Linked DNA regions of Methylacidimicrobium sp. AP8. The protein of the gene in region 2 interacts with the protein of the main gene of each other region in a pairwise test. Links are inferred from orthologs where the notes say so. Each region holds a gene or a part of one and is shown on either strand. Other genes may lie near its edges. The genes, in order: rpe and eno.

Evidence for each region.
Region 1: the proteins of eno (region 2) and rpe interact in binary tests that used the Escherichia coli proteins (3 or more experiments, as listed by UniProt). The link is inferred for Methylacidimicrobium sp. AP8 from one-to-one orthologs.

The regions. Positions count from the first base shown.
Region 1 is NZ_LR797830.1:673,892-680,632, reverse strand. What follows is about bases 2,401-5,214. They hold rpe (ribulose-phosphate 3-epimerase), read left to right. Parts: upstream 2,401-3,347; coding sequence 3,348-4,082; downstream 4,083-5,214. Other genes in these bases: MTHMO_RS02975 (alanine--glyoxylate aminotransferase family protein), read left to right, coding at 5,142-5,214; MTHMO_RS02980 (hypothetical protein), read right to left, coding at 4,356-5,120; MTHMO_RS02990 (enoyl-CoA hydratase/isomerase family protein), read right to left, coding at 2,401-3,076. Also shown: MTHMO_RS02995 (hypothetical protein), read left to right, coding at 1,588-1,935; more of MTHMO_RS02990, read right to left, coding at 1,955-2,400; more of MTHMO_RS02975, read left to right, coding at 5,215-6,224; MTHMO_RS02970 (class I SAM-dependent methyltransferase), read right to left, coding at 6,258-6,741. UniProt on the Escherichia coli protein: Catalyzes the reversible epimerization of D-ribulose 5-phosphate to D-xylulose 5-phosphate.
Region 2 is NZ_LR797830.1:303,930-309,156, forward strand. What follows is about bases 254-3,229. They hold eno (phosphopyruvate hydratase), read right to left. Parts: upstream 2,396-3,229; coding sequence 1,112-2,395; downstream 254-1,111. Other genes in these bases: hemW (radical SAM family heme chaperone HemW), read left to right, coding at 254-667; MTHMO_RS01365 (septum formation initiator family protein), read right to left, coding at 707-1,012; MTHMO_RS01375 (DHA2 family efflux MFS transporter permease subunit), read right to left, coding at 2,458-3,229. In the rest of the region: more of hemW, read left to right, coding at 1-253; more of MTHMO_RS01375, read right to left, coding at 3,230-4,029; MTHMO_RS01380 (lysophospholipid acyltransferase family protein), read right to left, coding at 4,595-5,227. UniProt on the Escherichia coli protein: Catalyzes the reversible conversion of 2-phosphoglycerate (2-PG) into phosphoenolpyruvate (PEP). It is essential for the degradation of carbohydrates via glycolysis.

The DNA.
Region 1 (6,741 bases), 370 kb from region 2 along the record:
TATCCACGCACCCCACTTGATCGATGCGGCTCCGTCCCTTGGCCCCGAGCGCCAAGATCGAGCACGCCATCGCCACCCGATGATCGCCGAAAGAGGACACCCGCGCCGCGCGGATGGGATGCCCGCCCTCTATGATCATTCCGTCCGGCAGCTCCTCAACCGGAACTCCGAACTTTCGGAGATTCTCCACCATGCACCGGATCCGGTCGCATTCCTTGACCCGCAGCTCCGCGGCCCCACGGATATGCGTCTCCCCTTCGGCCAGCGCGGCGATCGCCGCCAAGACCGGCAGCTCGTCGATCAGGTTCGGAATCTCCTCTTTTTCGATCTTTGTTCCCCGCAGCTTTCCTCCGCGAATAAAAAGCGAACCAATCGGCTCGCCGCCGCTCTCCGCTTCCTCGAGGCTTTCCTCGATGTGCGCTCCCATGCGCAAAAGCACATTGAGCAATCCGGTGCGCGTGGGATTCAAGCCCACGCCGCGGATCCGGACCTCGGACCCGGGAAAGGCGGCGGCTCCGGCGATCCAAAAGGCTGCGGATGAGAAATCTCCGGGGATGACCAGATCGCGCGCTTCCAAAGAGAGCCCCCCCGGTATGAGAAGCGCACGCCCCTCCCGCAGCAGGCGAAGGCCGAAATGCGCGAGCATCCGCTCGGTATGGTCCCGCGTCGGGCTCGGCTCTACAATTCGCGTCATCCCTTCGGCGATCAACCCGGCCAGAAGAAGGCAGGACTTTACCTGGGCGCTGGCGACCGGCAGCTCGTACTCGATCCCGTGCAGCCTGGCGGGCTCCAGTGCCAAGGGCGCGGTTCCCTTCTCCCCCTCCGCAAGGATGCGCGCGCCCATCCGCTGCAACGGTTCGATGATCCTTCCCATAGGGCGTCTGGAAAGGGAGGCGTCCCCCACGAGGCGCGAACGGAAGGGCTGCCCGGCAAGGATCCCGGCGATCAGCCGCATCATCGTCCCGGAGTTCCCGCAGTCGATCGCCTCCCGGGCCGGAAAGAGACGGCGGCTGCGGTTCTCGATCGAAAGAGAGCTCGGGCTCGCAACCTCGATATCGACGCCCAGGGCCTGAAAGGCGCGCAGGGTGCAGAGGCAATCCTCCGAAGGCAGGAAACCGGTCACCGTCGTCTGGCCGTGAGCCAGCGAGGCCAACATGATCGCCCGGTGAGAAATGCTCTTGTCCCCGGGGACCGTGATTTCGCCGACCAAGCGCAAAGCCGGGTCGACCCATAGGCTCTTCATCGCTTCCTTTTTTTCCCTTCAATCACACAATCCGCCGACCCGGCCGGTCCCGGTCTCCGAAGGTATGGCCCCGCGGCGGCAAAGCAACGAGAAAGGGCGCCGCTCCGCCTCAAGCGTCTCTTCGGCCGACGATGCATTTCCATTTCCTCCACCACCGACAAGGGAGCCCGGCCGACGCCGGGAACAAAATAGCCGTTCGCCCGGAAAGTCGGCAACCGGGATCGCCGCTTCCGGAAGGCCGACACCCGCACGCCTCCCGCCCGGCACCCCCCTGCCTCGCCGCGCCTTCTTTTCCCTTGCCATCCCCTCTCTGTCCCGCGCCATCTTAGGATCCAGCAGAAGCCATGAGAATCGGAGCCCTGGTCGTCGGCCTCCTCGGGGGCCTCGTCTCTCTCGCCTATGGCCTGCTCGGCTACGGCTTGGCTTCCCTTGCCGAATCGGGCTATCCCGCCTCCGCCGCAGGGGTAAAAATCCTGAGCGTCGCCGTGCCTCTGGCGGCCTTGGCGGGAGCCGGGATGGTTCTGGCGAAGCCCCTGCTCGGCGGACTGCTCATGGGCGCTGCTGCCGGAGTCTTCGTCTGTCTGTTGGGCTTCAACGCCCTCAGCCTCATCCCGGTCATGCTTTTAGGTTGCGGAGCCTTGCTTGGTTTCCTAGATGCGATCGATCCGGGCGGGCGGCAACCCAAATTGTAGATTACTCCTCGGCCGAGCCTCACAGATCCCGCATGGGATCGTCCTCGGGTGCCCAAGGGGCCTGGAAGTGCTCGCCTATCTTTCGAGGCGAAACCTCTTCGATACTTCCATCGCTCCAGCGAGGCTTCCGGTCCTTATCGATCAACCGGGCGCGAATCCCTTCCGGAAAGTCGGAACGCCGGACACAGTGCCATGCGACGATCGTCTCCAGACGGATCACCTCCGTGAGCGACATCCGGGTCGTCCTCCGGGACAGCTCCCAGACGAGCCAAGACGAAACCGGACAGCCTTCCGCTAGATTTTCCGCCCCTTGGGCATACCAGGGGTCGGTCGAAACCGGTCCGCAGGCAACCTTCCGCACGATCTCCGGCAGAGTGTCGGCATCGGTAAGCGATTGAATCCGATCGAAGTCGAGCCGGGTTCGAGCGGGAGCGAGCCGACTCCGCCACGGGCGCGCCCATTCCCGGAGCGATCGGGAGAGAAGCAGGCGATCCTCTTCCGCCCGGCCGGTCCAGGGAAGACTCGGGAGCCTTTCCTCCAGGATCGCCGCTCGCTCCTCGGACGGCAGAAAGGCGTCGGCCAGCTTGAGGAAGAGCGCGTCCCCGGCCCCAAAGGGGAGCCCCGTGAGCCCCAGGAAGAGGCCGATCCGTCCGGGCATCCGCCCCAGGAACCAGCTTCCGCCCACGTCGGGGAAGAACCCGATCGAAATTTCCGGCATCGCCAGCCGGCTCCTCTCGGTGACCACGCGGTGGCTCGCCCCCGCGAGCAGGCCAAGGCCGGCGCCGTACGCGATCCCATCGCCCCAACAGAAAATGGGCTTGGGGTATCGATGGATCTTCGCAACAACCCGGTACTCGCTGGAGAAGAACCGGCCGGCATAACCGCCGTCCCCCGAACGGATCGCCCGGTAGATTCTCCGAAGATCCGCTCCGGCGCAGAACGCACGACCTCCGACCCCGGAGAGGACGACGCACGCCACCCCCGTATCTTCAGCCCACCGGGAAAGCGCCGCATCGAGAAGCTCAGCGCCTTCCAGGGATAGGGCGTTGAGCGATGCGGGCTGATTCAGGGCAAGGTAGCCGAGACGGACTCCTCCGGAGACGCGCCGTTCCTCGACCCGCACCGGCGGATCGCTGCTCATCCGAGCTTCTTCCATCCATCCCACGGGCTTCACTGGTCTTTTGCTTCCAATCTTCCCGTTCGCGCGGCGGGTCACCAGCCTTTTTTCCGCATGGGGTCATTCCATGGGTAACGGGGAGCGGAAAGCTGTGCGATGCCTTTCGAGCCGTAGCTTTTTTCTTCCTATTTCTCACCCTCCGGCGGAAGAAGAAGAAAGAGATGTTCTCCGGCATCGGATATGGGCTAGTCTATCGTATTTCACGCATTCGACCGTAGGACCAAGGAGAAACGAGATGATACCATCAGGGGAAGCGGGACGGCGGGGCGATGGAGACCATCCCGTGAAGCTGGCTCCGTCGATCTTATCCGCCGATTTTGCCCGCTTGGAAGCTCATGCCCGGGAGGCGATCGAAGCGGGTGCCGATTGGCTTCACATCGATGTCATGGATGGGCACTTCGTTCCGAACATCACGATCGGCCCGCTGATCGTCGAGGCCCTCCGCCCCCTCCGCTCCGAGACCGGAGTGCTTTTGGACGTCCATCTGATGATCGAGAAGCCGGAACGGTACCTAGCCGACTTCGCTCGCGCAGGGGCCGACATCCTCACGGTGCATGTAGAAACTTGCCCCCATCTCCATCGCACCGTGCAGGCGATCAAAGAGTCGGGAGTCAGGGCCGGGGTGACGCTCAACCCGGCCACCCCGTTGGTCGCTCTCGAGGAGATCCTCCGTTACGTCGACTTAGTGCTCGTCATGTCGGTCAACCCGGGCTTCGGCGGCCAGGAATACATCCCCGCCAGCACCGACAAGATCCGCCGGCTGCGCGGAATGCTCGATGAGATCGGCTCCGAAGCGTGGCTTGAGGTCGATGGAGGGGTGAAAGCCGAGAACGCGGCGGAAATCGTTCGTGCGGGCGCAACCGTCCTGGTCGCCGGATCGGCCGTGTTCAAAGGCAAGACCGCCGCCAACGTCGAGCGCCTGTTGAACGCCGTGGCCGCAGCGCGCGCGACGTCAGGCCGGGCCTTTTAGGTTCGCTCTTTTCTCCTCGGCGATCGGAGGGGACCGCCCCGCCGAGAGTTCGGCTTTCCCGCCTCCTCGACTCAGGCACCCCCTCGGCGGTCTTCCCGCCGAGGGGCGCAAAATGGGTTCCCATCTGGAGGCCGATTTTCCGAGGATAAGCGTTTCCTCTGGCTTCTCAGGGCGCGGAACCTCTTGCTTTTCTGTATCCGGACCGCACGGCGCCGGCAAGCTTTTGTCGAGGATTTTTTTCTCCGGGGCTTGGCCCGAGAGCACCATCGCCGATCACGGCCCGGATCCCACTCCCGCCGTCAGGTCTCCGCGACGATAGTTCCGCATGACGACCTGCTGCTTTGCGTGGTTGGTGCCGAACCAGGTGCTGACCCGATACTCCACCGTCCCGCTCGCCGGAAGAACGCCCAGCTCGGGCGTGACCGTCGTCGCCTCATACCAGACATCCAATTGGTCGACCGAAGCAAAAATCCAGGCGATCGGAACCGGATGCGTCAGGTTGGCCTCGACATGAAGGATCGAGCAATCTTTCTTTCGTACCCAGAGCATTCCTTGGAGAGCGTTGATTACCCGGTCGGCACGAGAGCGGCAGGGCGCATCCGGCTTGGGCTCGAAACGGAGCAGATAGGCCCGCTGTCCGTTCCAGACGCCTTCGCCCTCGAGGGTGATGGTGTAACGGGGAACGAGATTCCGCATGGCCAGCAAATCGCTCACCTGGTGCGCAGCGCGGGCTTCCCGGAGCTGCTGGCTGCTCAATTTTTGGACCGAGATCGTTCCCGAGGACGAATTCGGCACGAGCAGCAGCCCTTCTCCGGGCTTGACCACCATCCGAATCAGATCCGTTTTCTTTAAATTTCCCCGGGCGTCGAGCTGATCGGTGCGGATCTCCTGCCAATACTCCAGCCGGAGCAGGAGCTGCTTCGCCTCGTCGTCCCGGGCGACCATCTCGCGCAGAATCTCCTCGATTCCAGGATCGGCGAAGGCGCGAACGGCGGCCAGGCAAAGCGTGCCAAGGAGAAGCCATTGCCTTTTGCGCATGAGGCCCCTATCCTCCTCAGAATGATATCGCACGTAAAACTTTTTATCCCGGGCCCGACCGAAGTTTCCCGCGCCACGCTCCAGGCGTTCGCCTCGCCGATGATCGGGCACCGAAGCAAGACCTTCCAAGAGCTCTACGCGGATCTCCAACCCAGGCTGCAAGCGCTCTTCTACACGGAGGGGCCCGTCTATTTCAGCACGAGCTCCGCCTGGGGCGTCATGGAGGGAGCCATCCGCAACCTCGTGAAGAAGAAGGTGCTTTGCTGCGCCAACGGAGCCTTCTCCGATAAATGGTATGACGTCGCCCTCCGCAGCGGGAAAGACGCGGAGATGCTCGCTGTCCCCTGGGGCACGGCAATCGACCCGGAGGCGGTCCGGCAGAAGCTGGCGACCGGCCGGTTCGATGCCCTCACCCTCATCCACAACGAAACTTCCACCGGCCTCATGAATCCGCTTTGGGACATCGCCGCAGTGATGCGGGAGTTTCCGGATGTCTCCTTCATCGTCGACACCGTCTCCTCCTTCAGCGTGCTCAAGATCCCCTTCCGGGAGTTGGGGATCGACGTGATGTTGACCGGCACCCAGAAGGCGCTGGCACTTCCCCCGGGAGCATCCCTTTTCGCGGTTTCCGAGCGGGCGCTGGCAAAGGCGGCGACCGTGCCCGGACGTGGCTACTACTTCGACTTCATCGAGTTTCAAAAGAACCACGAGAAGAACATGACGCCGAGCACCCCTTCGATCGGCCACCTGTACGCCCTCCGGCAGAAACTGGCGGAAATCGAGGCGGAGGGGATCGAAAACCGATACGCCCGCCACCGCGAAAACGCGCGGATCGTCCGCTCCTGGGTGAAGGAGAGGGGCTTCTCCCTCTTCCCCAAGGAGGAGTTCGCCTCTCTGTCGCTCACCTGCGCCTCCAACACGCGGAAAATCGATGTGGCGAAATGGATCGGACGGCTACGGGACCGCTTTCAGTGCGTGATCGACGGCGGATACGGAAAGCTCAAGGGGCAGACCTTCCGCATCTCCCACATGGGAGACGAGACGCCCGAATCGATGCGGCAACTTCTCGGATGGCTCGACGAGTGCCTGGCGGAGCTGGGCTGAGTCCGGCGAGGGCCCGCTCGCAGCCCGCATCGTTCACCGCGGCTTCTCGGCAACCAGAAAGATCGCTGGGTGCTCCATCTCGATGCCTCGGGCCGTCCGGATTTTGGCCAGCTTCCTCCGGAGGACCGCGAGGATCCGGGAACGCTCCTGCTCTCCGACCCCGGAAAGGAAGCGCCCGGAGCTGCTCGCGTCGAGGAAGGCGATGACGGCTTCCGGGTCCTTCGCGTAAGCCCGGAAGGAGAGGATCTGCAAGCGGACGACCCGGAAGCCCGCCCGCTCGGCTAGAGACCGGAGATCCCGCGCGCTCAAGCGAAACGGCGAGAGAAAGAGGTCGGGAGGCACCTCCCCCAGCGCTTCCCGCACCGATTCCCGGATTAGGCTCCGGATCCGGGAAGGCCGATCCCTGTACCCGGTGCTGATCCCCAGCCTGCCGCCGGGCTTCAAGATCCGATGGATCTGCCGGAGGGTTTCGGCCTTATTTTCGATCCAGTGGAAGACGTAGTTGAGATAGACCCGA
Region 2 (5,227 bases):
GGTCCTCCGCGAGGCCGGCTTCGAGAACATCAACGTCGATCTGATCTTCGGGGTTCCCGGCCAGTCCATCGCTTCCTGGAAAGAGACTCTGGAAGGGGTGATTGCCATGGCTCCTGCGCATATCTCGGCTTACGAGCTCACCTACGAGGAGGACACGCCCTTTTTCGAAGCTCGGGCGGCGGGAGTTTGGCGCGAGGACGAGGAGCGCTCGATTGCCATGTACCGGGAAGCTTGGAGCCTCTTGGAAGCGGCCGGATACCGGCAGTACGAGATTTCCAACTATGCCCGGCCCGGTCGGGAGTGTTTGCACAATCAGGGCTACTGGATGGGGGACGACTATCTCGGTCTCGGCCCGGGCGCCTTCTCGACCGTAGGCTTGCGCCGCTGGCAGAACAGGAGGCATACCGGCCGATACGTCGCCGCGCTCTCTGCCGGACGAGAGCCCCCGAGAGAGGAGGAAGGGCTATCTGAAGAGGTGCGGCGCCGCGAGCGGCTGATGCTGGGCCTACGGACCAGCCGCGGCATACCCTATTCCTGGATTGAGGGAGAAGCCGAACGGGCGCGTGCCCTGATCGGTCAAGGATTGGCCGAGCTCTCGGACGGAACTTTCCGGCTTACTCCGGAAGGAAGGCTTTTGGCCGACGGGATTGCCGGTCTTTTCGTCTGACAATCGGGCTGCGGGCGGAGGATTTTTCGCGGAGAACCTCTATTTGGGGCTAACGGTCTCTCGATCGGAGGGGGGAGGGAAGGGGTCGAAGCGGAAGATGATCTCCCCCTTCTTTCCCATGTTCAGCCGGTCCCGGGCGATCCGGGTCAGGTAATTGGGATCCGACTGGAGAAGCTCGAGCTGGAGATTGAGCTCCCGGTTGCGCGCTTGCTCCGCCGCAACTTGGCGTTGGATCTGCTCTTTCTGGCGCTCCAAGCGATCGATCTGCTGGACCAGAGGCCAGAACGCCGATAAGAGGAGCCCCAGCCCGGTCAGCAGTATGCCGATGCCGAGTAGGTGACTCAACCTGGCCCAAATCGTGTCCCCGCTCATGCGTCCGGCGCCCCCCGGGGCGACTCCTGCCTGCACCCGTGCCTCCTGCCGCCGGCAGGCCGGTTGTCGGGATCACGGTGACCATTGCCCATATCGGCCTTCTTCTCCCAAGTCTTCCTCGATCCGAAGCAGCTCGTTGTACTTGGCGGTACGATCGGATCGGGAGAAGGAGCCTGTCTTGATCTGACCGGCATTGCAAGCCACCGCCAGATGCGCAAGAAAGGCATCCTCGGTCTCTCCCGATCGGTGGCTGAGCATTACCGCATACCCGCTGCGCTTGGCCAGATCAACGGTTTCCAGGGTTTCCGAAAGGGTTCCGATCTGATTGGGCTTGATCAAAATCGAATTGGCGACACCGGCCGCGATCCCCTTTCGCAGGAATTCCGGATTGGTTACGAAGAGGTCGTCGCCGACGAGCTGGACGTTCTTTCCCAGCTCGCGGGTGAGGATCTGCCAGCCGTCCCAGTCGTTTTCCGCCGCTCCGTCCTCAATGGATAGAATCGGATACCGTTTGCAGAGGTCCTTGTAGTATTCGACCAGGTGGATGGCCGGCATGCGTCTCCGGTCGGATTTGCGAAAGACGTAGGCCGCCGTCGTCGGATCGAAGAACTCGCTTGCCGCCGGGTCGATCGCGAACCAGATCTCCTTGCCGGGTGCGTATCCGGCCCTCTTGACGGCGGCGCAGAGCAGCTCGAAGACTTCCTCCACGGAGGAGAGGTTGGGAGCGAACCCTCCTTCGTCGCCGAGCCCGGTTCCCAGGTTCCGCTCCCGGAGCAGAGCCCGCAGGGCATGGAAGGTTTCCACCCCGTAGCGGATGGCTTCCGAAAAGCTCGGAGCGCCGCGGGGCACGATCATGAACTCCTGGAAATCGAGCGGCGCATCGGAATGGGCGCCCCCGTTGATTACGTTGGCGAAGGGCACGGGCAAAAGAGCGCTTCCCGTTCCGCCCAGGTACCGGTAAAGAGGGATGCCTAAGGCGGAAGCGGCGGCCCGGGCGACTGCGAGCGACACCCCGAGGGTGGCATTGGCACCCAGATGGCTCTTATTCCTGGTGCCGTCGATCTCGCGTAAGAGGCGGTCGATTTCCCGTTGGGAGAGGGCATCGCGTCCTTGCAGGGCCGGAGCGATGATCGCACGAACGTTCTGGATCGCCTTTTCCACCCCTTTGCCTCCGTAGCGGTCTTTGTTCCCGTCCCGGAGCTCGAGCGCCTCATTCGCTCCGGTCGAAGCCCCGGAGGGGACCATGGCTTGTCCCCGGGTGCCGTCCTCGAGGGTGACTTCGGCCTCCAGCGTCGGGTTGCCCCGGGAATCCAATACTTGCCGAGCCCAGATCCGGCGGAGAGAGAAGCGGCCCATGTCCGCAGCTTTCTTGGCTCCCAGCCGCTGGGAACACAAGCTAATTCTCGGGAGAGGGCGCGTTAGTGCGCCATCCCTTCGGCCTGCGGCTTGCCCTTGGCCGGTGCTAGGAAAATAACCAGGGGGAGCGAAGCCAAGCAGATCCAGCCGGACCATTGGAAGATGTCGACGTAGGCCCAGAGGCTTGCTTGATTGGTGAGGGTCCGGTAGAGCTCGCCGAGCGCCTGCGCCGCGCCGGGAACCGTTCCGGATTGGCCGGCGAGATAGCCTTGAATCGTCGCGAGGCTGTCCCGGTAGTTCGGGTTTTCCGGCGTGTAGTAGCCGGCCAGGAAATTCTGATGCACTTGGGCGAAGCGTTGGGAGTAGGTCGCGATGAGCGAGGTGCCGACGCTGCCCCCGATGTTGCGGAAGAGATTGAAGAGGCCGGTGGCGTTCCCCATCTGCTCGCGGCGCAGGGTAACGACGGCCGCGGTGGTGAGCGGAACGAAGACCAGGGGAGCTCCGAATCCGTTGAGGAGGTTGGGGATCACCACGTTCCATTGTGCAATCGAGATGTTGAAGTTTCCCATGAGGAAGGAAGAGGCGGCCAAGAGGAGGAAGCCGAGGGCGACCAGAGAGCGCGCGCTTATGCGCCCGAGCATCCTTCCGGCGAAGATCGACCCGGCCACGGCTCCGATTCCCCGGGGGCTTACGGCGATCCCGCTCTGGAAGGCCGTATAGGAGATCAGCGTCTGGAGAAAGAGCGGAAGGGCGGCCAGGGTTCCGTAAAGGACGACGCCGATCAGAAAGACGAGGCTGACTCCGGTGCCGAAGCTCCGGTCCTTGAGGATGCGGAGGTCGACCAGCGGCTCGCGCACGGAGAACTCCCGGATCACGAAGCCGGTGAGCCCGACGGCGGAGAGGAAGGCCATCCAACGGAGCCAGACGGCTCCGAACCAGTCGTCCTCCTGCCCCTTGTCGAGAAGCACTTGCAGGCAGCCGAGGCCGACAGTCAGAAAGAAAAGCCCCCAGATGTCGATTCGGCTCGGTCGATTCCGGCGTAGGTACGGCGGATCTTCGACGAAGAGGGCCGACAAGAGGATCGCCAGGAGGCCGACCGGCAGGTTGATGTAGAAGCACCAGCGCCAGTTGGCGTTGTCGGTCAGCCACCCGCCCAGGACCGGCCCGAGAATCGGCGCGACCACGACCCCGAGGGCGAAGAGGCCCATCGCCTGGCCCCGCTTGGAAGGCGGGAAGCTTTCCAGGAGGATCGCCTGCGAGATCGGCTGGAGCCCTCCGCCGCCCGCCCCTTGCAGGACGCGGAAGACGATCAGGGTGCCGAGGTTGGAAGCCGCGCCGCAGAGGGCGGAGCTGAGGGTGAAGAGGGCGATGCAGCCCAGGAAGAGATTGCGCCGGCCGAAGCGCCGGCCGAGCCAGTCGGTGAGCGGCAGGACCACCGCATTGGAGACGAGGTAGCTGGTGAGAACCCAGGTGGCCTGCGAGTTGCTAGCCGCCAGCCCTCCGGCGATATACGGGAGGGCCACGTTCAGAATCGTCGTGTCGAGCACTTCCATGAAGGTCGCCAGCATGACGGAGAGGGCGACGATCCATGGATTGTGCTTCGGCTGCCAGCCGGCGTCGGGGTTCCCGTCCATGACGAGCCCCGCAGCCTAGCGCTTATCGGCAGGAGAGCCAAGGACAAGATATCCGCTCCGCCGAAGGCCGGTGAAGCGGCTGCCGCGCGGATCGATCTTTCTTCGCCAGGGAACCAGGCTTGCGGGCTCCCCCAAGCTTCCAAAGTCGCCGGAAGTTGTGCGCCGAGCAGACCGACAACCATGCTCCCTGTGCTTTGGCTTGTTGCCCTCGGAGCCGAAACGCCCGGAAGCCGTGACCGATTTGGGCGATGCCGAAGACCACCGGTTCGACCGTCTGCTTGCCTCAAGGATAGAGGCGGCGGCTTCCCGGGCTGGCGAACTTTTCCCCCCCCGCTTTACCCCATCTTGCGTCTTGGGGGGGCGCTATATTCCGCGGGCGCCTCCCGACGACGATCGGTGGGCCGGAACTCGTATTGCCGGCGGCATTGCGGAGCTTCAACCCTCATCGCAGAATAGACTGCGATTCCCTCCGCCTGGAGAGCCTCGACCTCTTCGCCATGAAGAAGCCGCCGGCTCCGCGCAACGGAGCTTTTTTTTGGAAAGCGGACGCCTTCCTCGCTCCCTTTCAGCAAGCGGTATCCGGGCGGAGCGCTTCTTCCAGCGCCCTGCGGCAGGAGGAGAGTTGCGCGGCGGAATCGTTTTCCGGTGGAGGGATCAGGTGGCCGACTCGGACATGGCAGCCGGAAAACGGGTGGGGAATTTGGAAACGATCCCAGCTCCGCAGCTCCGATTTCCGGGAGAAGCGGCAGGTGATGGGAACGATGGGACGCCCGAGCAGCTGGGCGACCTGCATAACGCCATCCTGAACCTGATAGCGGGGCCCGCGCGGACCGTCCGGCGTCACTGCGATGTCGTGTCCTTCCCTTCCCAGCCGGAGGATTGTCCGGAGCCCGAGGCTTCCTCGCCGGGAAGAAGAGCCGCGTGCCGCTTCGAATCCAAAATGGGCGAGAAGCCGGGCCAGTACCTCGCCGTCATTGCTGGCGCTGACCAGCGCTGCAAGCTTCCGCCCGGGGAAGTGGCGTGCGTAAAGAGCCGGCATGACAAGGAGCCGGTTGTGCCAAAACGCGAAGATCAGAGGCTCCTTCGGCGGGCGGCTCACGATGCCCTGCGGATCGTCCACGGCTAGGCGGAGAGTACCGGTGATGCCGCGGACGAGGAACGCCCCGAGCACCGGCGAGAGGTTCCTGCGTAGCCAACG